3 regions of the Mesorhizobium sp. PL10 genome follow, and region 1 is predicted to be linked to each of the others. Evidence: predicted binding sites of a transcription regulator. Region 1 holds the regulator's gene; each other region holds the start of a gene.
What was found. The regulator LexA, encoded in region 1, represses DNA repair genes until DNA is damaged. The targets are predictions, from matches to a motif close to TGTTCNNNNTGTGTTCNG.

Region 1 (7,352 bases):
GCGACGGCAAAGGCGAAGATACCGCTGGCCGAGATCAAGGCGCGGGCCAAGGACGCGGACGCGCCGCGCGGCTTTCTCAAGGCGCTTGAGGCGAAGCGCAGATCGGGCAGTTTCGGGCTGATCGCCGAAATCAAGAAGGCGAGCCCGTCCAAAGGCTTGATCCGCGCCGATTTCGACCCGCCGGCGCTGGCCCGGGCCTATGAGAAAGGCGGCGCCGCCTGTCTTTCGGTGCTGACCGATGCGCCATCCTTCCAGGGCGCGCCGGAATTTCTCACCAACGCGCGCAAGGCGGTGTCGCTTCCCGCGCTGCGCAAGGATTTCCTGTTCGACCCCTATCAGGTCTACGAGGCACGCGCCTGGGGCGCCGATGCCATCCTGATCATCATGGCCAGCGTCGACGATGCCTTGGCGAGCGAACTGGAAGCGACCGCATTCGAACTCGGCATGGATGCGCTGATCGAGGTGCATGACGAGGCCGAGACGCAGCGCGCGGTAAAACTGTCGTCGCAGCTGATTGGCATCAACAACCGCAATCTGAGAACATTCGAGACCAGCCTTGAAACCTCGGAGCGGCTGGCGTCGATGGTGCCGGGCGGCCGATTGCTGGTCAGCGAAAGCGGCATTTTCACCCACGACGATTGCCTCAGGATGCAAAAGACCGGCATCGAAACCTTCCTTGTCGGCGAAGGCCTGATGCGGCAAGAGGATGTCGCCGCGGCAACGCGCCTGCTTTTGACAGGCAAGGCGACAGCCGAGGTAGCCTGACGATGACAGCCGCCCTCACCCATCTCGGCGCCAAGGGCGAGGCCAACATGGTCGATGTCGGCGGCAAGGACGAGACGACGCGCACGGCAATCGCCGAGGGCTTTGTCTCGATGCGGCCTGAAACCCTGAAGATGATCCTCGATGGCGACGCCAAGAAGGGCGATGTGCTGGGCACAGCGCGCATCGCCGGCATCATGGCGGCCAAGAAGACGCATGAGCTGATTCCGCTCTGCCATCCGCTGCTGTTGACCAAGGTGTCGATCGACATCGAGCCGGATCCCGCTTTGCCCGGCCTAAGGGTCACCGCGCTCGCCCGCGTCACCGGCAAGACGGGCGTCGAGATGGAGGCGCTGACCGCTGCATCGGTGGCCTGCCTGACGATCTACGACATGGCCAAGGCGGCCGACCGCGCCATGGTCATCTCCGGCATCAGGCTGGTGGAAAAGACCGGCGGCAAGTCCGGCGACTACAAGGCGGGTTCGTAAATGGCGCTGGTTCCGGTCGCCGAGGCGCTTCAACGCCTCCTCGACGGCGCTGCGGCGCTGCGGGGTGAAAGCGTCGCGCTGGCGGATGCGGCCGGCCGGGTGCTGGCGGAGTCAGTCGTAGCGCTGCGCACCCAGCCGCCTTTCAACGCGTCCGCCATGGACGGCTATGCGGCCCGGGCGCAGGATGTGGCATCCGCCCCGGCGCGGCTTTCTGTAATCGGAATGGCGCCTGCCGGGCGCGGCTTTGACGGCACTGTCGGCAAGGGTGAGGCCGTGCGCATCTTCACGGGCGCGCCGCTGCCTGAAGGCGCAGACACCATCGTCATCCAGGAAAATGTCAGGGATCTCGGCGGTGGCCAGGTCGAGGTCACCGAGCCGACGGCAAAGGAACGCAACATCCGCCGCCGCGGGTTGGATTTTGCGCAAGGTGACGTCCTGCTGGAGAAAGGCCGCGTGCTCGATCCGGCCGCACTTTCGCTGGCGGCATCGGCCAACCATCCGATGGTGAATGTGGTGCAACGGCCGCTAGTCGCCATCATCGCCACCGGCGACGAGTTGCTGCCGCCGGGCAGCGCGCTTGGCCCCGACCAGATCATCTCGTCCAACGCCTATGGCGTCGCGGCCGCCGCGCAATCGGTCGGCGCGCGCGCTCTCGATCTCGGTATCGCGGCCGACCGTAGGGAGGCGATTGCAGCACTGGTGCAGAAGGCAGTCGCGGCAAAGGCCGACGTCATCGTCACGCTCGGCGGAGCTTCGGTCGGCGACCACGACCTTGTGCACGACGTGCTTACCGGCGAAGGCATGAAGCTCGATTTCTGGAAGCTTGCCATGCGCCCGGGCAAGCCGCTGATGTTCGGGCGTCTCGGCGACATCAGATGCATCGGCCTGCCCGGCAACCCGGTGGCGAGCCTGGTCTGCTCGCAACTGTTCCTGAAACCGCTTTTGGCGCAGCTGGGTGGCCGCGCCCATCGGCAGGATATGCGGCAGGCGCAGCTCGGCGCCGCGATGCCGGCCAACGATCTCAGGCAGGACTACGTGCGCGCCGTGATCACGGAAGAAGCCGGCGCACTTGTCGCAACGCCGTTCGGCATCCAGGATTCGTCGATGCTGCGAATGCTGGCCGACGCCAACGGCTTGATCGTGCGCGAGCCCTTCGCTCCAGCCGCCGCCGCGGGCGCCGCCTGCAGCGTGCTGATGTTACGCTGAACAAAACGTCAACACATTCATTAAACTTTAAAAGGTTGCGGAACACAACTGGAACAGATAGTGTTTGTTCTGGGTTTGTTTTTTCTGATTCTGGTTTCAGAACCCGTGGGGGGCCGCGATGCTGACGCGCAAACAACATGAACTCCTGATGTTCATTCATGAACGCCTGAAGGAGAGCGGAATCCCGCCGTCTTTCGACGAGATGAAGGAGGCGCTCGATCTCGCTTCCAAGTCCGGCATTCACCGCCTGATCACGGCGCTGGAGGAGCGCGGTTTCATTCGCCGGCTGCCGAACCGGGCGCGCGCGCTGGAAGTGCTGCGGCTGCCAGACTCGATTGCACCCGGCCTCAATGCGGCGAAAAAGTTCTCACCAAGCGTTATCCAGGGCAGCCTCGGTCAGAACCAGGGGGGTCTCGGCCGCCAGATCAAGCCGGCCTCGCCCTCGCGTTCGATGTCTGCCGGCAATGACGACGCGGTTTCGGCGGTGTCGATCCCGGTTATGGGCCGGATCGCCGCCGGTGTGCCGATCGACGCCATCCAGCACCAGACGCATTCGATCTCGGTGCCGCCCGACATGATCATGGGCGGCGAACACTACGCGCTCGAGGTCAAGGGCGACTCGATGATCGAGGCCGGCATTTTCGACGGCGACACCGTCATCATCCGCAATGCCGACACCGCCAGCCCCGGCGAGATCATCGTGGCGCTGGTCGACGACGAGGAAGCGACACTGAAACGCTTTCGCCGCAAGGGCGCCTCGATCGCGCTGGAAGCCGCCAATCCGGCCTATGAGACCCGCATCTTCGGACCGGATCGGGTCAAGGTGCAGGGCAAACTGGTCGGGCTGATCAGGCGTTACTGAGCCGGTTTAGGTTTGTACTTTTCGCGCTGCTTGTAAGGCGGCAGGCCGCGTGCTTCGCGTGAGAAGTGGCGTTGCTCGTGCCAGGGACGGTAGGGTTTGTCGACGGCGAAGCGAATGGTTGGGGCTGTCGCGGCCGATTGCGGATCGAAGAAGACGGCGGCACTACCATCGCGGGCAAGCTGCTTCTTGGTCACGACCAGAACCAACGGGTCGCGGCACGGATTGTAGGCGGTGGCGTCGTCGATGACGATCAGGCTCGCGAAAGCGCAGGCTGGCCGGGCTGTTTTGCGGTCTTTTGCAAGCGCGACAATGGCTCCGGACGGGTGCCGGGCAATGCAGAGATCGCCTGTGCAGTAGAAGGGTGAGCCGGGCGGCAGGTCGAGCGGATCGAGATCGAACCGCCTGTCTCCCGTCTCAAATGTCTCGGGCTGAATGATGGTCTCGGCCATCAGCGCCCGTTTCCAGTTGTCGGTGGTGAATTCGTTTGCGCGGTCCCGGTTGAGAGCGAGCTCGCCGCCACCGATCGGCACAGCCACCAGATGCGCATCCTCGGAAATGAGCACATCGGGCGTGTGCACCTGCGGCACCGTCAACAGACCAGCCAGCGCGAAAGGTACGGCCGCCAGCCTCAGCCAGGTTGTGGCCATGGTTGCGATGACCAGTGCGACCGTTGCCAGCAACACGGACTGGATGGAGATCAGGCCGACGGCATCGAGCGGCGAACGCTCGGAGATCCAGGCAGAGATCGCGATCATTGCCGTCAGGCCCTTGCCCATCACATAGAGGAATGGCCCGTCCGCGCCGAACGGCATGGCCAGCGCACTGAGCACTCCGAATGGCATGACAACCAGCGATACGATCGGCATCACAATGAGATTGGCGAGCAGACTGAGCGGCGACACGCGCTGGAAATGCCAGATCGCGAACAGCAACGTGGCGCTGCCGGCAATGATCGAGGTCATGGCGAGGCCGCCCATGCCAGCCAAGAATCTTTGCGACAGAAAACCGACAAGGGAGCGCTTTGCCGGCGGCGTTCTCACTTTGTCGGCGCGGTAGTCGGCCCAGCCGGCATAGGCGCCGACAAGGGCGGCGGTGGCGGCAAACGACATCTGAAAGCTCGGGCCGACAACCTCATGCGGCGACACCAGGATGACGGCGATGGCCGAGATTGCCAGGTTGCGCATGGTGAGCGCGGCACGATCGAACAGCACTGCGATGAGCATCACCGCCAGCATGATGAAGCTGCGCTCTGCGGCGACCACGATGCCTGAAATGACGAGATAGGCGGCGATCGAGACGAGTGCCACGGCGGCCGCATATTTCTTCACCGGCCGGCGCGAGGAGAAATCGGGAAACAGTGCGAAGGCGCCACGCAGCAACGCCATGATGGTGCCGGCGACCAGCGCCATGTGCAGACCCGAAATGGAGATGATGTGGTAGATGCCGGTGCGCCGCATCGCTTCGTTGACCTCGTCCGGAATGCCGGCGCGCACGCCGACAATGAGCGCTGCGGCAATCTCGCCTTCGGCCCCGCCGATCTTGCCCCTGATATGATCGGCAATGTTTTCGCGCGCATTCTCAATCGCGGAAGAGAGCCGTGCAGTCAGTCGCGGCGGTTCCTGCGCGGCGATGGTTTTGGGATTGCCGAGAAAGAAGCCGCTGCCGCCGATGCCGCTGAAATAGCTGTCGAAGGAGAAATCGTAGCTCTCAGGCCGCACCGGACCCGTCGGCGGCAACAGCCTGGCATAGCCGGTCACCAGGGAGCCTGCCGTCATATCGGACGGAATCCTACGCGCCGAGAGCCTGACCCGCTCCGGCGCGTAGCGCAGCTTGGGGTGAGCGGTGGAAATCACGTCGAGCGTCAGCCTGACGCGGCCGTTCTCCATGTCTTCAAGACTGACAACGCGCCCGGTCAACCGTGTCTGGATCTCGGAGCCCAGCATCTGCGTTCCGGCGCGCCAGGTCTCGACCTTGGCGGCAACCACGCCCAACGCGCATAGCATCGTAGCCATGCAGCACAGATGCGTCCTTTGCCAGGATCGCGTGGCGACAGCACAGTATGTCGCCAACGCCACAATGGCGATTGGCTGGGCAAAGCCTGGCTCGCTGGCCAGCGAGAAATAGACAATGACCCCGGCCGCCAGGAAGACCGGCACCAGCAGGAAGGCAACGCCACGGTCGAGTTCCGTGCCGGCGGCCACCGCAACGCTGCGGCGGATTGCGGGCCATGACGGACGGCGGAGCAGTCTGCCCAGACGGACGCCAGTTCCAGGCACGGCGACAGGCGCTGATGGCGCGTCATCCGGAGACAAGGGCCGGACGCCAGGTCGCGTCTCGGGCAACGCGACGGGCATCGGCTCGGCATAGGGAGTATCGGCAAACAGAGAGCGTTCGCTGACGCTTGCTTCAGCGCCCTCGCCTTCCCTCGCGCCCCAGCTACGTCCAGCCATCGGGTCTGCCCCTTGCGCCCCAGACCTCCTATGCTACATGAACGCGCAAAGCGCGAAAGTCCGCGCGATCATGCCCTGCTTTCCAGCCCTTTCCGAGAGTTCCATGCCCGACAAGGTCGTCACCCGTTTTGCCCCCTCGCCCACCGGCTACCTGCATATCGGTGGTGCGCGCACGGCGCTGTTCAACTGGCTCTACGCCAAGCACACCGGCGGCACGATGGCGCTGCGCATCGAGGACACCGACCGCGAACGCTCCAGCGCCGCGGCAACCCAAGCCATTCTGGATGGGTTGACCTGGCTTGGCCTTTCCTGGGATGGCGAGGCCGTCTCACAGTACGAGCGCGCGCCGCGCCACCGCGAGGTGGCCGAGGAACTGGTGCGTCTGGGCAAGGCTTATTACGCCTACGAGACGCCTGCAGAGCTCGAGGCGATGCGCGAGGCGGCACGCGCCAAGAGCTTGCCGCCGCGCTACAATGGCGCGTGGCGCGACCGCGACCCCTCACAGGCTCCTGCCGGCGTCAAGGGCGCCATTCGCATCAAGGCGCCGATCTCGGGCGAGACCGTGGTGTATGACCGCGTGCAGGGCGAGGTGCGCTTCCCCAACAAGGATCTCGACGATTTCATCATCCTGCGTTCGGACGGTGTTCCGACCTACATGCATGCTGTCGTTGTCGACGACCATGACATGGGAGTCACCCACATCATCCGCGGCGACGACCATCTGACCAATGCGGCGCGCCAGACGGTGATCTACAACGCCATGGGCTGGGAGGTGCCGTCCATGTCGCACATCCCGCTGATCCACGGCGCCGATGGCGCCAAGCTGTCGAAGCGGCATGGCGCGCTCGGCGTCGAGGCCTACCGTGCCATGGGCTATCTGCCTGAGGCGCTGCTCAACTATCTGGCACGGCTCGGCTGGAGCCATGGCGACGACGAGGTGATGTCGATCAAGGATATGATCGCATGGTTCGATATTGGCGACGTCAACAAAGGTGCGGCGCGCTTCGACTTCGCCAAGCTCGATGCGCTGAACGGGGTGCATATGCGCAAGATGGACGACGTCCAGCTGCTCGACATCTTCATCGCCACTTTGCCCTATCTCGAAGGCGGCCCGGCGCTTGCCGCCCGCCTCGACGATAAGAGGAAGGCGCAGCTGCTGGCCGCCCTGCCGGGCCTGAAGGAGCGCGCCAAGACGCTGGTGGAGCTGGTCGATGGCGCCGGCTTCCTGTTCGTCGAGCGGCCGCTGCCGGTCGACGAGAAGGCGGCGGCACTTCTCAGTGCCGATGCGCGTACGATCCTGCGCGGCGCGCACGCGGCCTTGCAGACCGTTTCCGGCGAATGGACAGCCGCTGCGGCGGAAACCGCCGTGCGCGAGTTCGCGACGGCCGGCGGCCACAAGCTCGGCGCCGTGGCCCAGCCGCTGAGAGCCGCGCTTACCGGCCGCAGCACCTCGCCCGGCGTTTTCGACGTGCTTGCCGTGCTCGGCCGCGAGGAAAGCCTGGCGCGGATTGCGGATCAAATCGATTAGGAGCGAACTGGCCCAAGAAGATTGGCATTGAAAGGCGCGTTTCGCAGTGCAACATT
Region 2 (7,352 bases), on a different contig from region 1:
GCGCTGGCGATCGCCGCGGCCTGACATCCTAACCCCGATCTTTTGCGAAAAAATCCGGGAAATCCTCGATCGCGGCGGCGATGATGCGCAGCGAGGCTGCGATCTGCAGCGTGTCGGCACTGCCGCTGCGCTCGCTCAGGCCGGCTGCATATTGCCGGGCGACAGCGACGGTCGCCGTCTGCGGGTCGCCGGGTGTGCGAAACAGCAGTTCACGCGCCAGGCCGCGCAGGAAATTGGCGATCGAAAGCGCGGTTTTGGAAGGAATGGTCGGGCCTTGCTGCGCAGCCCGCAGGCGAAGGATTTCGAGGCCGACGGTGACGGCGGCGACGCCGCCGCCGAGGACGGCCTCGCCTTTCCTGCCGGCGTTCTGCAAGAGCGGCATCAGCTGGTTGATCCGGTCATAGGCCAGGCTCTCGAAGGCTGAACGCCGCGGCACGCGCTCGTGCAGGCATAGCCGCGCCAGATCCTCGCGCATGGCGCGCACAATGCGGTTGGCCGCGAGCCATGGGTCGGCGGGCAGCACGACTATGAAGACGCCGATCGCAAGCAGGATGCCGACCAGGATCGACGCTGCGCCGGCGAAAAAGGGGCGGGGGTCGTAGGTCATCGCCTGATGCGGGCTGAGGATGGCGAGGAAATTGATGGCAAAGGCCGTCGCCACGCCGACAGTCCGCGGATTGGCCATGCCTAGCGCCGTCGGTATCAGGATCGGTACAACGAACAGCGTGAACCAGCCGAAGCCGGGTAGGGCAGGCAGGGCGATCTGGCCGACAAGGAAGGCAAAGGGCAAAGCCAGCAGCGTTCCCTTGAAGAAGCCCCAGGACACCTGCACCGGGTCAGGACGCGCGGCGAAAAGACTGGAGACGACGGCAACGAGAATGACGGTGCCGGCCGCGTCGGACCATTTCGTCGTCAGCCAGAAGGCGGCGACCGCCAGCGTGGCAAGGGCGGCGCGGATGGCATTGCGCCAAGCGCCAGGGTAGTCGCGGTGCACCACCAGCGCAGGCGGCTGCCTGTTGCCCCGATCTGGGCGCGTCACTGGTGCGCGCAAAGCGTCGAGACCGCGCAGCACCTGCTTGAAGGCTTCTGCGAAATCGGCGGCGATGGTGAGGCGCGTTATGGTTCCGACCCTGTCGTCACCCTGATGGGTCGAGGCGTCGGGCATTTGCCGGGCCTTGCCGGCGATCGCATCGAGCCGCGTTACCCATGGCGACGTGTCGTCCAGCGCCTCGGGCGTGGCTGCAAGTTCGCTGACCAGCGACTGCAGTTCGGAGCGCACCGGAATGAGCGCGGCGTTTTTCGGCGCGGCGTGCGAATGCAGCGCGCGTGCCGCCGACAGCGCCGACAGAAGCTGGCCGATGGTGCGGCGCACCGGATGGGCGCGGGTGGCGAAGCTCGGCGCTTCGAGCCGGGCATAGGTGCGCATCTCGGCCAGCGTCTGGGCGTCGGCAATCAGCTTGCGGTGCAGGCCGGCCAGGGTCGCCGGGTCGCCGCCGGAAAAAGCGCCGCCGGCATAGGTGGCAAGGTCGAGGATGCTGCGCTTCAGCCGCGAGATGATCGCGTCGGCGGCCAGCTTTGGCAGGATCAGCCGGCTGGTCAGCCCGGCGCAGACGATGCCGAGCACGATCTCGGCGCAGCGCGCGACAGCGAGATCGACGATCACATGCGGCTGGCCGAAGGCAGGGAGCCCAATGATCATCGCGGTATAGCCGGCTAGCGCTGCGCCATAGGCTTCCGGGTTACGCAGCAGCGACGAAACCAGCGTGCACAGCCCTATCCAGACGGACAGCGCCGTGACCAGAAGCCAGGGATTGGCACCGAAAACCGAGGTGATGCTGATCGCCGCAAGCCCACCGGCCAGTGTGCCGAGCAGCCGGTAAAAGCCTTTCGCCAGCACCATGCCGGCGACCGGCTGGGCGACGATGAAGACCGTCATCATCGCCCATTGCGGGTGGTCGAGTTTCAGCGCGTAGGCAACGAGAAGCGCGATCAGACCGGCCGAAACGGTGCGCAGCGCGAAAATCCAGTCCGAGCGTGTCGGCTGCGTCAGGCCAGCCAAGCTGGTTTCGAAGTAGCTCTTCAGCCGCGCCCAGATCACAAGCTGGTCTCCGTATCGGAAGCGCAGGCTAGACCGGCCGGCGCCTAGATATCCAGCACTTCCGTCTCGGCAAATTCGGCGCGTTCCTGAATGAAGCGGAAGCGTGCCTCAGGCTTGGTACCCATCAGCGCGTCGACCGTATCTTTTGTCGCGGCCACGGCATCGATCACATCGACCCTGAGCAGGGTACGCTTCCTCGGATCCATGGTGGTTTCCTTGAGCTGCGAGGCCATCATCTCGCCCAGACCCTTGAAGCGACCGATTTCCACCTTGGCGCGGCCGGTGAATTCGGTGCGCAAGAGCTCGTCCTTGTGGGCATCGTCACGGGCGTAGGCGACCTTGCCGCCCTGCCGGATCGAATAGAGCGGCGGCACCGCCAGATAGAGATGGCCACCATTCACCAGGTTTGGCATCTCTTGGTAGAAGAAGGTGATCAGCAGCGACGCGATGTGGGCGCCGTCGACATCGGCGTCCGTCATGATGATCACGCGGTCGTAGCGCAAATCCTCGTCGCGATATTTCGAGCGCGTGCCGCAGCCGAGGGCCTGGATCAGGTCCGAGATCTGCTGGTTGGCGGCCAGCTTGTCGTTGCCGGCGCTGGCGACGTTGAGGATTTTGCCGCGCAGCGGCAGCACCGCCTGGCTGGCGCGGTCGCGCGCCTGTTTGGCCGAGCCGCCGGCCGAGTCGCCTTCGACGATGAACAACTCCGCGCCCGCTGCGGCGTTTTGCGTGCAGTCGGCGAGCTTGCCGGGCAGCCTGAGCTTGCGCACCGCGCTCTTGCGCGACACTTCCTTTTCCTGGCGCCGGCGCACCCGTTCGTCGGCGCGCGCAATTACCCAGTCGAGCAGCTTCGAGGCTTCCTGCGGATTGTCGGCCAGCCAATGGTCGAACGGATCGCGGATGGCGGTCTCGACAATGCGAATGGCTTCGATCGTCGCCAGCCTGTCCTTGGTCTGGCCGACGAATTCCGGTTCGCGGATGAACACCGACAGCATGCCCGCCGCCGAAATCATGACGTCTTCTGAGGTGACGATCGAGGCGCGCTTGTTGCCGACGAGGTCGGCATAGGCGCGTAAGCCTCGCGTCAGCACGTTGCGGAAGCCGGCCTCATGCGTGCCGCCTTCGCCGGTCGGGATGGTGTTGCAGTAGGAATTGATGAAGCCGTCGCCACCGAACCAGGTCACCGCCCATTCAAGTGAGCCATGGCCGCCCTGTTTCTCGCTCTTGCCGGCGAAGATTTCGCGCGTCACCTGGAAGTCGTCGCCGAGCGATGCCTTGAGGTAGTCCTTCAGGCCGCCCGGGAAATGGAACTCCGCCTTGGCCGGCGTCTGGTCCTTTTCCTTGATCAGCGACGGATCGCAGCCCCAGCGGATTTCGACGCCGCCGAACAGGTAGGCTTTCGAGCGCGTCATGCGGTAAAGCCGCGACGGCTCGAAGGCGGCGCCCTTGCCAAAAATCTGCTCGTCGGGATGGAAGCGGATCCTGGTGCCGCGCCGGTTGTGCACTTCGCCGAGTTGCTCCAGCCGGCTCACCGGAACGCCACGGGAGAATCTTTGGCGGTAGAGCTGGCGACCTCGCGCGACTTCGACCTCGAGATGGTCCGACAGCGCATTGACGACGGAGACGCCGACGCCGTGCAGGCCGCCCGAGGTCTCATAAACCTTGGAGTCGAATTTGCCGCCCGAATGCAGCGTCGTCATGATGACTTCGAGCGCCGGCTTCTTGAATTTCGGATGCGGATCGACCGGGATGCCGCGGCCATTGTCGGTAACGGTCAGAAACCCGTCGGCCGAAAGCTCAACATCGATGAAGGTGGCATGGCCGGCGACCGCCTCGTCCATCGAATTGTCAATGACCTCGGCGAACAGATGGTGCATCGCCTTGTCGTCGGTGCCGCCAATATACATGCCCGGCCGGCGCCGGACCGGCTCCAGCCCTTCCAGCACTTCGATGTCGGCGGCGCTATAACCTTCGCTGCCATCCTTGGTCGCAACAGCACGTTTCGTGGCCTGCACCAGTGGATCAGCCGGGCGCGCTGTTGTCCGGGTCGGTTGCGGCTGCTTTTCCAGATTGCCGAAAAGATCGTTGTTGTCGTCCATGCCTGCCATTGAATCCGGTGCCGCGAATCACCCGTCGATACTGCCACGCTTTTCAGCGCCAAGCGACGGAAGTTCCTGTTACGTTCGGGGATTTAACCCCTTCTTATCCTAAAACCTTTCGATAACCAAGCCGGCAGAAATAGGTCCGTTCGGACCGGCCGGGATTCCTGAATCTTTAACTATGCGGCCTAGCGTGGGCCTCAACAAACAAAAGACCACATGCGTCAGGGGTTTAGTTGTGAGGGGCAAGGCCATAACGATGATCGGCATCGCCGCCGTTTTCGGCGCGATCTCGATCTTTGCCGCGGATTTCTGGGTCAAGAGCCAGGCCAAGGCCGATGCCGAGGAAAAGACGGCATCGATCCCGGCGCCCGTGACCCCCAAGGTCGAGTTCAAGACCATCGTCGTGGCCAATGCGCCGCTGCGTTACGGCATGCAACTCGACCGCGCACAGCTCACCGAAATCCCGTGGTCGGAAGAATCCGTGCCGCAGGGCGCCTTCACCACCATCAATGCATTGCTCGCCGATGGCAGCCGCGTGGTGTTGTCGCCGATCGAGATCAACGAGCCGGTGCTGCTCAGCAAGCTGTCAGGCCCGAACGGCCGCGCGACGCTGTCCAACATGATGACGCCCGGAATGCGGGCGGTGACCATCCGCACCGACGAGATCGCCGGTGTCGGCGGCTTCGTGATGCCGGGCGATCGGGTCGACGTGGTGCTGACGCGCGACGCCGGCGAAATCCAGGAAGTGGCCAAGAATGCGCAAGGCGCGGCGGGCTCGACAGTCACCTCCGAGATCGTCGTCTCCGACGCCAAGGTGCTGACCGTCGGGCAGGGCGCCGACGAGCGCCAGACCACACCGCAAATCGCCAATTCCGTGACCATCGAGGTGACAACCGACGGCGCGCAGAAAGTGGCGCTCGCGCGCACCGTCGGCACCTTGTCGCTGTCGCTCCGCTCGTCCGCCGATGGCGGTGCCGCAAAGGACGGCGTCACCACAATCTCATCCTTCGGCGGCTCGGTCGCCTCCGGCGTCCAGGCGGCAGCCGGCGCGCTGTTCAGCGCCGCGGAGGAGCCGGAGAAGCCGAAATTCAAGACGGTCATCGTGACGCGCGGCACGCAGGCCGAGGAATACCAGGTTCCTGCGCGGGACCAGAAATAACTGCCGGTGGGGACCGGGCGAGGGACGGGACAATGTCTGACTTGAGTGCATATCGGATGACGACACGCGTGCGCGCCGTGCGAGCGCTGGCCGTGGCGGCTTGTCTGGCCGCGGCCGGAATGCTCGGCTTCAGCGCGCCGGCCCGGGCAGACAACGACATCGTCTATGTGTCGTCGACCAAGAATGCGTCGATCAAGGTTGCCAAGGGCAAGCCGAAGACGATCATGACCAATGCCGCTTTCTACCAGATCGTCATCGGCGATCCGGAGATCGCCAACGTCAATCCGCTGACCGACAAATCCTTCTATGTGCTGGGCAACAATCTCGGCACCACCGGCATCGCGCTATTCGACGAGAACAAGCAGCTGGTCGGCACCGTCGACATCGAGGTGACGCTGGACACCGACCAGCTGGCCAGCACCATTCGCGCCAGCGTGCCGGACGCCAAGATCAAGGTCGGTTCAGCCAACGGCCGCGTCGTGCTGTCGGGCGAGGCGGATGACGCGGTCGCGGCCGAGAAGGCAAGCAAGATCGCCAGCCGCTTCTCCGGCAATGAGGAAGTGATCAATTCGGTCAACATCTCTTCTTCGCAGCAGGTTCAGCTCAACGTCCGCTTCGTCGAGATCAACCGCCAGGCCGGACAAGATCTCGGCGCCAAATACAGCGCCAATTTCGCTTACGGCCTTGGCGGGCGCGACGTCACCATCGAGCCTGGCGCGGTCCCGGCGGCCGGCAATGGCGAGATCATCGGCCGGCTGCTGTCGAACGGCCTGTCGATCGACGTCGCCATCAAGGCGCTGGAGGAGCGCGGTCTCGCCAGACGGCTGGCCGAGCCGAACCTGATCGCTCGTTCGGGCCAGACGGCAAGCTTCCTCGCCGGTGGCGAGTTCCCGATCCCGGTCTCCGAGGACAATGGCAAGATTTCCGTCAGCTACAAGAAATACGGCGTCAGCCTGGATTTCACGCCGACCGTGCTGAAGGACGGGCTGGTGAGCCTCGACATCGCGCCGGAAGTATCTTCGATCGATGCCTCGGCCTCCTACAATATCGGTGAGATTTCGGTGCCGGGCTTTATCGTGCGCCGCGCCAGGACCTCGGTTGACCTGAAGAACGGCCAGAGCTTCATGATCGCCGGTCTGCTGCAATCGCAGAACGACATCACCACGTCGCGTCTTCCCGGCCTCGGCAAGCTGCCGGTGCTCGGCTCGCTGTTCTCCTCGAAATCCTATCAGCGGCGCGAGACGGATCTGGTGATCATCGTCACCCCCTACCTGGTCAAGCCGGTCGATCCGTCGAAGAAGTTGCTCGAGCCGACCGACGGCACGCAGCCGGCCAGCAATGTCGACTATTTCCTCAACAACACCGAGGAAGTGAAAGCGTCCGATGCCAACCGTGCAATGGCCATGGCCAGCGGCAGCACGGCGCAGCCGGCCCCGGTCACCACGGTCGGGCATTTCCTCGACCTGCCGAAGGATTGAAGCCATGCGTCTGGGACCATGCACTGCCCTGCTGCTCGCCGGCCTCGCCAGCGGTTGCACGAGCGATGACTATATCCGCAGCGAGGGGCCGACGACCGCCGCCGGCAACGCGCAAGCTGCCAATACGGCGATGCAGATGGTCGATCCCTGGAAGTACGGCGTCCAGAACACAAGGCTGCTGGTGCCGGCGCAGCGCAGTGAGGCGGCGGTGAACGCCGCCGATCAGGCGGCGGGTGCCAAGGCCGTGCAACCAACGTCGACAACCGATTGATCTGCCTGGCGATTTTGACCGGGAATGACCTGACAGGCTGACAAAATGGCAAGCGGCATCAAGACCAAGAAAATCCTGCTGGTGTCCAGCGACCGGACCTTTGTGCAGGATACGCGCACCGCCTTCGCGGCCTCGGAGGTGATCCAGCTTTCGACCGCCGAGAAGAACATTTCCGAGCTGCGCGGCGAGGTCCAGGAAGCCGATTTCGGCGCGCTCATCGTCGACATGGATGCGGCAAAGCTCG
Region 3 (7,352 bases), on a different contig from region 1:
TCAACACCGTCGCCTATGGCTACGGCATGCCTAATATCGGCGAGGGCGACGAGATCGTGCTGTCGATCATGGAACATCACTCCAACATCGTCCCGTGGCATTTCATCCGCGAGCGGCAGGGCGCCAAGCTGGTCTGGGTGCCGGTCGACGATCTCGGCGTCTTCCACATCGAGGAATTCGAAAAGCGGCTGACCAACCGAACCAGGCTGGTCGCCATCACCCAGATGTCGAATGCGCTGGGCACAGTGACGCCGATCAAGGAGATCGTGCGCATCGCGCATGCCCGTGGCATTCCGGTGCTTGTCGACGGCAGCCAGAGCGCTGTCCATATGCCGATCGACGTCCAGGATCTCGACTGCGATTTCTTCGTCTTCACCGGCCACAAGGTCTACGGTCCCTCTGGCATCGGCGTGCTCTACGGCAAGAAGGACATTCTGCAGGGCATGCGCCCCTTCATGGGCGGCGGCGAGATGATCGAGGAGGTGACGGAAGATATCGTGACCTACAACGAGCCGCCGCATCGGTTCGAGGCCGGCACGCCGCCGATCGTGCAGGCGATCGGCCTGGGTGCGGCACTGGAGTACATGGAGAAGGTTGGCCGCGAGCGCATCGCGGCGCACGAAGCCGACCTCAAGACATATGCGCATGAGCGGCTGCGCGCCATCAACTCGCTGCGCATCTTCGGCGACGCGCCGAGCAAGGGCGCCATCATCTCGTTCGAATTGCAGGGTATTCACGCCCATGACGTGTCGATGGTGATAGACAGGCAAGGCGTGGCGGTGCGTGCCGGAACCCATTGCGCCCAGCCGCTGTTGAAACGCTTTGGCGTAACCTCCACATGCAGGGCATCGTTCGGCATGTATAATACCAGGGCCGAAGTCGATGCTTTGGCCGGAGCGCTTGAGAAAGCGCGCAAGTTCTTTGGATGATGACCATGGATGATGCGAGCCACACCACCGAGACCGCCCCGGAAGCGGCCATCAATCCGCTGGTTTCCGCCTCGGCCATTCCCGCCGATGAACTGGCGCGGCTGACCGACGACATCGTCTCGGCGCTGAAGACGGTCTACGACCCGGAAATTCCGGCCGACATCTACGAACTCGGCCTGATCTACAAGATCGACATCGAGGATGACCGCTCGGTCAAGATCGACATGACGCTGACCGCGCCGGGCTGCCCGGTGGCCGGCGAAATGCCAGGCTGGGTGGAGAACGCCGTCGGTGCCGTCGAAGGCGTCTCCGGCGTTGAGGTCAACATGACCTTCGACCCGCCCTGGTCGCCCGACCGCATGTCGGAAGAGGCGCAGGTGGCGGTCGGCTGGTACTAGGCTGACAGGGTTTGGCGCACTTGCGCCAGTGGTAAAACTTCACCATTTTAGGTGAGGAATCATTCGGCGGGCCTTGAACCTGCATTGAATGGAAGAGGAAAAAGAATGGGACGCTTCGCCGTCATCACGATGACCGAAAAGGCCGCCGACCGGGTGCGCGAGATCGTTGCCACGCGCGACAATGCGCATGGCATTCGCTTGGGCATCAAGAAGGGCGGCTGCGCCGGCATGGAGTACACGGTCGACCTGGTGACCGAACCCAACACCAAGGACGACCACATCGAGCGCGACGGCGCCCATGTCTATGTTGCGCCCGAGGCGGCGCTTTTCCTGTTCGGCACCGAGATGGATTTCGAGCAGACGGCGCTGCGCACCGGCTTCACCTTCCACAACCCGAACCAGAGTTCGGCCTGCGGCTGCGGCGAATCGGTCGAGCTCAAGCCCGCTGATCTGAAGAAGCTGGCTGAAGCGCGCGCATTGGCCTAGACGCCTCTTCCTTCGCCCCGTAAACGGGGCGAAGAGCGCTACTTCACCCACATCCCTGTCCGCTTGTGCCAGTCGGCGATCGATTCCTCGGGATAGACGTCGAACGCCTTGTCCTTCCTGCCGATCTCCGGCTCCACCCAGCTCGCTTTGTATTTCAGCATCAGGTGCACCTTTTCCGGCGGTTTCGGCAGCTCGCTGTCGATCGCCGAGGCGAAGGGATGCACCAGATCCGGCCATGTCGGGTCGTAGAGCCAGAGCGCTGAGCCGCATTTCCTACAGAAATTGCGCTCGCCCGACGAAATCTCGCACGTTGGATGCTCGTCATCTTCGATCTCGGCGCGAAAGACGCCGAGGCTGCGCTTGCCCTTGATCTTCAGTGTCTTGTAGTCGGCGCCGAGATTAATGGCGAAACCGCCGCCGCCCTGCTGCTTGCGGCAGATCGAGCAGTAGCACAGCATGAACGGCACCGGCGTGTGGCTTTGCACCTCGAAGTGGACGGCATCGCAGCGGCAGGATCCTTTGAGCAGAAGCGGCATGGCAAAACTCCGATGGATGGCTCTCAACTTGTCAGCATGATCTTGGTTGCGGCAATGACAAGGCAAGATCGCGATGACATGATTGCGGCATGGACAATGAACGCATCGCCGAACTGTTCGAGGGCCTTGGCCCAGTCTCGATCCGCAAACTGTTCGGCGGCAAGGGCATCTATTTCGACGGCGTCATCGTCGCCATCATGCTGCGCGGCGAATTGCTGCTCAAGGCCGACGAACAAAGCGCCCCCGACTTCGAAGCGGCCGGTTGCAAGCAGTGGACCTATACCGGCACGCGCCACGGCAAACTGGTCGCCATGCCTTACTGGAGCATTCCCGACAGCGCGTTTGACGATCCCGACGAGATGATTGTGTGGGCACGCCGGGCTTATGAGGCGGGGCTGCGGGCGGGGAAGTGACGCACAAAATTCGGAACGTTGGAGGGACAGCACCCCCCTCTGTCCTGCCGGACATCTCCCCCGCAAGGGGGGAGATTGGCAGCTTCAGTGCCGGCGCTTCTCCTTCAACGTTGAAGATTGGCGAAAGCGAAAATGACAGCTCGATCTCCCCCCTTGCGGGGGAGATGTCCGGCAGGACAGAGGGGGGTGTGACGGAACGCGGCAGTCGCGCTTAGCCTTGCACCGCCAACGAGGCTTGGCTTCCTTCTCTACAATGCCCTCGCGATCCTCGCCGCCAGCCGCGCATTGTTCTCGACCAGCGCAATGTTGGTCTTGAGGCTCCGGCCGCCGGTCAGTTCGAGGATTTTTCCCAACAGGAACGGCGTCACCGCCTTGCCCGTCACATTCTGCACCTCGGCCGCCCTCTGCGCGGCATCGATATAACCGGCCATCTCGCTGGCCGGGATTTCGTCATCCTGCGGCACCGGGTTGGCGATCAGCATGCCGCCGCCCAGGCCCAGCGCCTGCCGCGTTTTGTAGAAATGCGCGATCTCTTCCGGCTTGTGCAGGGTCAGCGGGGCGCGGAAGCGCGATTGGCGCGACCAGAAGGCGGGCATCGTTTCGCAGCCATGGCCGATCACCGGCACGCCGCGCGTTTCCAGCACTTCCAGCGTCTTTTCGATGTCGAGGATCGCCTTGGCGCCGGCCGAGACGACGATGACCGGCGTGCGCGCCAGCTCATCGAGATCGGCCGAGATGTCGAAGCTCTTTTCCGCACCCTTGTGCACGCCGCCAATGCCGCCGGTGGCGAACACTTTGATCCCGACCATATCGGCTGCGATCATGGTGGCGGCGACCGTGGTGCCGCCGGTGCGTCCCTCAGCAACCGCAAAGCCGAGATCGGCGCGCGACAGCTTCATCGCGTCGCCGGTCATCGCCAGTGACTCGCGCTCGCCGTCGGACAGCCCGATCTTGATGCGCCCGGCGACCACGGCGATCGTCGCCGGCACCGCACCGCCGTCGCTGATGATCTTTTCGACATTGGCGGCCATGGCGCCGTTGTCGGGATAGGGCATTCCATGGGTGATGATGGTGCTTTCCAGGGCCACCACGGGGCGGCCGGCGGCGAGCGCTTCGGCCACCGGCGGGTGGATGTCGATGAAGGGGCGGGCGCTTTGCGGGGTCATGACGGTCTCCGATCCGGATAGCCGCGCGTCCTCTTGGACGTCGCGTTCCGGCGATGGCAATTGGCCGCCCTCATGCCATTTCCCGCGCGTCGGGCACAAGGGCCAGCGCCTCGGCAAAGGTCGCGGTGGTAAAGGCCGGCACGGCATCCGCACTTTCGATGGCGAGCGTTGCCGCGGCCACGCCCTCGCGCAGGGCCTGCCGCAAGGCTAGACCGCGCAGCAGGGCAGCGATGCAAGCACCGGCCAGTGCATCGCCGGCGCCGGTGACGTCGGCAACCTTTCTCGGCGTCGGCGGCAGGATCGAGAAGGCGCCGGCTTCGTCGAAGCCCAGCACCGGGCCATCGCCTGCCGTCACCACGCCACTCCTGAGGCCGCTGCAGCGCAAACCGTCGACGATTTCGCGCTCCGTCGCATTCGCATTGACGCCGGCCAGCACCACGGCCTCGCGCCGGTTCATGAAGACCTGCGCGAGCGCATTCAGCACGGGTATCAGCCGCACCACCTTGGCCGGCGAGATAGCGATGGCATAGACCGGCTTGCCGGCGGCGAGCCCCACCAGCCGCTCAAGTGCCGAGGACGGCAGATTGGCGTCGCACAGCACCGCATCGGCCTCGGCAACCACCTCGCGCACCTTGGAGCGGCGGATCTGTTTGGGGAAGGCCAAATCGTAGAGCGCCATATCGGCAAAGCCGGTGATCAGCTCGCCTTCGCGGTCGATCAGCGCGGTGTAGCTTGGCGTGGTGCGGTCGAGGAACACCGCCGACAGGTCGGCAATGCCGGCCTCAATGATGGCGCGCGACACCGTCTCGGCCGAGGCATCGCCGCCGCGCACCGACAAAAGCGAGGCCGAGACGCCGCGCCGAACGAGGCTGCGCAGCGCGTTGAAGACGCCGCCGCCGACATCTTCGCGCATTGTGCCGGGGTTGGAGGCGGCGGGCACGTAAGGGCCGGACACCTGGCCGCGCCGGTCGATATGGGCGCCGCCGACGGCGAGGATTTTTGCAGATTTCACCATGCCGGCGATATGACCTTTGTTATTCGAGCCGCACAAGCGCTAGGCTGTGCGGCGGAGCTTCGCAGGCAAGCCGGCGATTCGGGCGGAGCCAAACGGCTGGAACGTCTGGCCCAATGCGGGATACATCCGGAAACGAAAGCGTTAGACAAAAAAAGAACAAATCCGGATAAAGATTGTTTTTCAGATATTTGACCCCTCTTGCCAAACGAGAACAAAAAAGGTACAAACTGGGGCAGGGATTACGGATTGTCCGGCCTTCATTGACGACCAAGGGGTGATGTATCATGGCTCAGAATTCTTTGCGGCTTGTAGAGGACAAAGCGGTGGACAAATCAAAGGCTCTGGACGCGGCGCTGTCGCAAATCGAGCGCGCCTTCGGCAAGGGCTCGATCATGCGGCTGGGTGCCAATGAGCAGGTCGTCGAAATCGAAACCGTGCCGACCGGATCGCTTGGCCTCGACATCGCGCTTGGCGTCGGCGGCCTGCCGCGCGGCCGCATCGTCGAGATCTACGGGCCGGAAAGCTCGGGCAAGACGACACTGGCGCTGCACACGGTGGCCGAAGCCCAGAAGAAGGGCGGCATCTGCGCCTTCGTCGATGCCGAGCACGCGCTCGACCCGGTCTATGCCCGCAAGCTCGGCGTCGATCTCGAAAACCTGCTGATCTCGCAGCCCGACACCGGCGAGCAGGCGCTGGAGATCTGCGACACGCTGGTGCGTTCCGGCGCCATCGACGTGCTGGTGGTCGATTCGGTCGCAGCGCTGACGCCGCGCGCTGAAATCGAGGGCGAAATGGGCGATTCGCTGCCCGGCCTGCAGGCGCGTCTGATGAGCCAGGCGCTGCGTAAGCTGACCGCCTCGATCTCGCGCTCCAACACCATGGTCATCTTCATCAACCAGATCCGCATGAAGATCGGCGTCATGTTCGGGTCGCCGGAAACCACGACGGGCGGCAACGCGCTGAAATTCTATGCTTCGGTCCGCCTCGACATCCGGCGCATCGGCTCGGTCAAGGACCGCGACGAGGTCGTCGGCAACCAGACCCGCGTCAAGGTGGTCAAGAACAAGCTGGCGCCGCCCTTCAAAGTGGTCGAGTTCGACATCATGTATGGCGAGGGCGTCTCCAAGACCGGCGAGCTGGTCGATCTCGGCGTCAAGGCCGGCGTGGTCGAGAAGTCAGGCGCGTGGTTCTCCTACAATTCGCAGCGCCTCGGTCAGGGCCGCGAGAACGCCAAACTGTTCCTGCGCGACAATCCTGACACGGCGCGCGAGATCGAACTGGCGCTCAGGCAGAATGCCGGGCTGATCGCCGAGAAATTCCTCGAAAATGGCGGCCCTGAGCGCGGCGAAGACGACGGCTTCGAGGAAGAATCCGGCGCCATGTAGGGCAATGGTCAGAGTTCGGCCATAAATCCAGTCTATTATCTGATGCTTATGTAACCGAGTTCTTAGTTTTGCGTTCCAGACCGCCGGCCTTCGAGCCGGCGGTTTTCGTTTTTGGGCAAGCGTGAAGGCAGCCTGGCAGCTGCCGGATTGGCCCAATTCCGAGTTTCTGGACAGGGTGAAGCCTGCCCGCTAAAAGGCCAAGTCGATCTTCTAAAAGCAGAGACCAGTTTCCGCCGGCCGTGCCGGCGGTTTTCGCGAAAAGGCAGCAGTCATGAGTGGCGTGAACGAGATCCGGTCGACATTCCTCGACTATTTCCGCAAGGAGGGCCACGAGGTCGTGGCCTCGAGCCCGCTGGTGCCGCGCAACGACCCGACGCTGATGTTCACCAATGCCGGCATGGTGCAGTTCAAGAATGTCTTCACCGGTCTCGAGAAGCGGCCCTATTCGCGCGCCACCACCGCGCAGAAGAGCGTGCGCGCCGGCGGCAAGCACAACGACCTCGACAATGTCGGCTACACCGCGCGCCACCTGACCTTCTTCGAGATGCTCGGCAACTTCTCCTTCGGCGACTATTTCAAGGAGCGCGCCATCGAGTTGGCCTGGAACCTGATCACCAAGGAGTTCGGGCTGAACAAGGACAAGCTCCTGGTCACCGTCTATCACACCGATGACGAGGCGGCCGGCTTCTGGAAGAAGATCGCCGGCTTCTCCGATGACCGCATCATCCGCATCCCGACCTCGGACAATTTCTGGGCGATGGGCGACACCGGCCCGTGCGGACCGTGCTCGGAGATATTCATCGACCGCGGCGAGCACATCTGGGGAGGCCCTCCCGGCAGCCCGGAGGAAGATGGCGATCGGTTCCTCGAATTCTGGAACCTGGTGTTCATGCAGTATGAGCAGGTCACCAAGGAAGAGCGCATCGACCTGCCGCGGCCGTCGATCGACACGGGCATGGGCCTGGAGCGTATGGCCTCCATCCTGCAAGGGGTAGAGAGCGTTTTTGAGACCGATCTGTTCCGC

Region 2: the regulator LexA is predicted to act here: its motif matches at 4,268-4,285, upstream of parE (DNA topoisomerase IV subunit B).
Region 3: the regulator LexA is predicted to act here: its motif matches at 5,151-5,168, upstream of recA (recombinase RecA).

What each region holds. Positions count from the first base shown of each region.
Region 1 covers NZ_JBSKBR010000006.1:83,664-91,015, reverse strand. The annotation lists gene trpC (indole-3-glycerol phosphate synthase TrpC) at 1-765, shown strand, start outside; gene moaC (cyclic pyranopterin monophosphate synthase MoaC) at 768-1,250, shown strand; gene ACWGTO_RS11785 (molybdopterin molybdotransferase MoeA) at 1,251-2,456, shown strand; gene lexA (transcriptional repressor LexA) at 2,575-3,318, shown strand; gene ACWGTO_RS11775 (ComEC/Rec2 family competence protein) at 3,312-5,768, opposite strand; gene gltX (glutamate--tRNA ligase) at 5,872-7,296, shown strand.
Region 2 covers NZ_JBSKBR010000003.1:178,701-186,052, reverse strand. The annotation lists gene ACWGTO_RS07055 (DUF2336 domain-containing protein) at 1-24, shown strand, start outside; gene ACWGTO_RS07050 (FUSC family protein) at 29-2,098, opposite strand; gene parE (DNA topoisomerase IV subunit B) at 2,143-4,197, opposite strand; gene cpaB (Flp pilus assembly protein CpaB) at 4,436-5,359, shown strand; gene ACWGTO_RS07035 (type II and III secretion system protein family protein) at 5,392-6,837, shown strand; gene ACWGTO_RS07030 (hypothetical protein) at 6,842-7,108, shown strand; gene ACWGTO_RS07025 (AAA family ATPase) at 7,154-7,352, shown strand, end outside.
Region 3 covers NZ_JBSKBR010000010.1:122,712-130,063, forward strand. The annotation lists gene ACWGTO_RS17925 (cysteine desulfurase) at 1-929, shown strand, start outside; gene ACWGTO_RS17930 (SUF system Fe-S cluster assembly protein) at 935-1,327, shown strand; gene sufA (Fe-S cluster assembly scaffold SufA) at 1,433-1,813, shown strand; gene ACWGTO_RS17940 (GFA family protein) at 1,852-2,349, opposite strand; gene ACWGTO_RS17945 (TfoX/Sxy family protein) at 2,439-2,762, shown strand; gene ACWGTO_RS17950 (pseudouridine-5'-phosphate glycosidase) at 3,011-3,928, opposite strand; gene ACWGTO_RS17955 (carbohydrate kinase family protein) at 3,999-4,943, opposite strand; gene recA (recombinase RecA) at 5,228-6,328, shown strand; gene alaS (alanine--tRNA ligase) at 6,600-7,352, shown strand, end outside.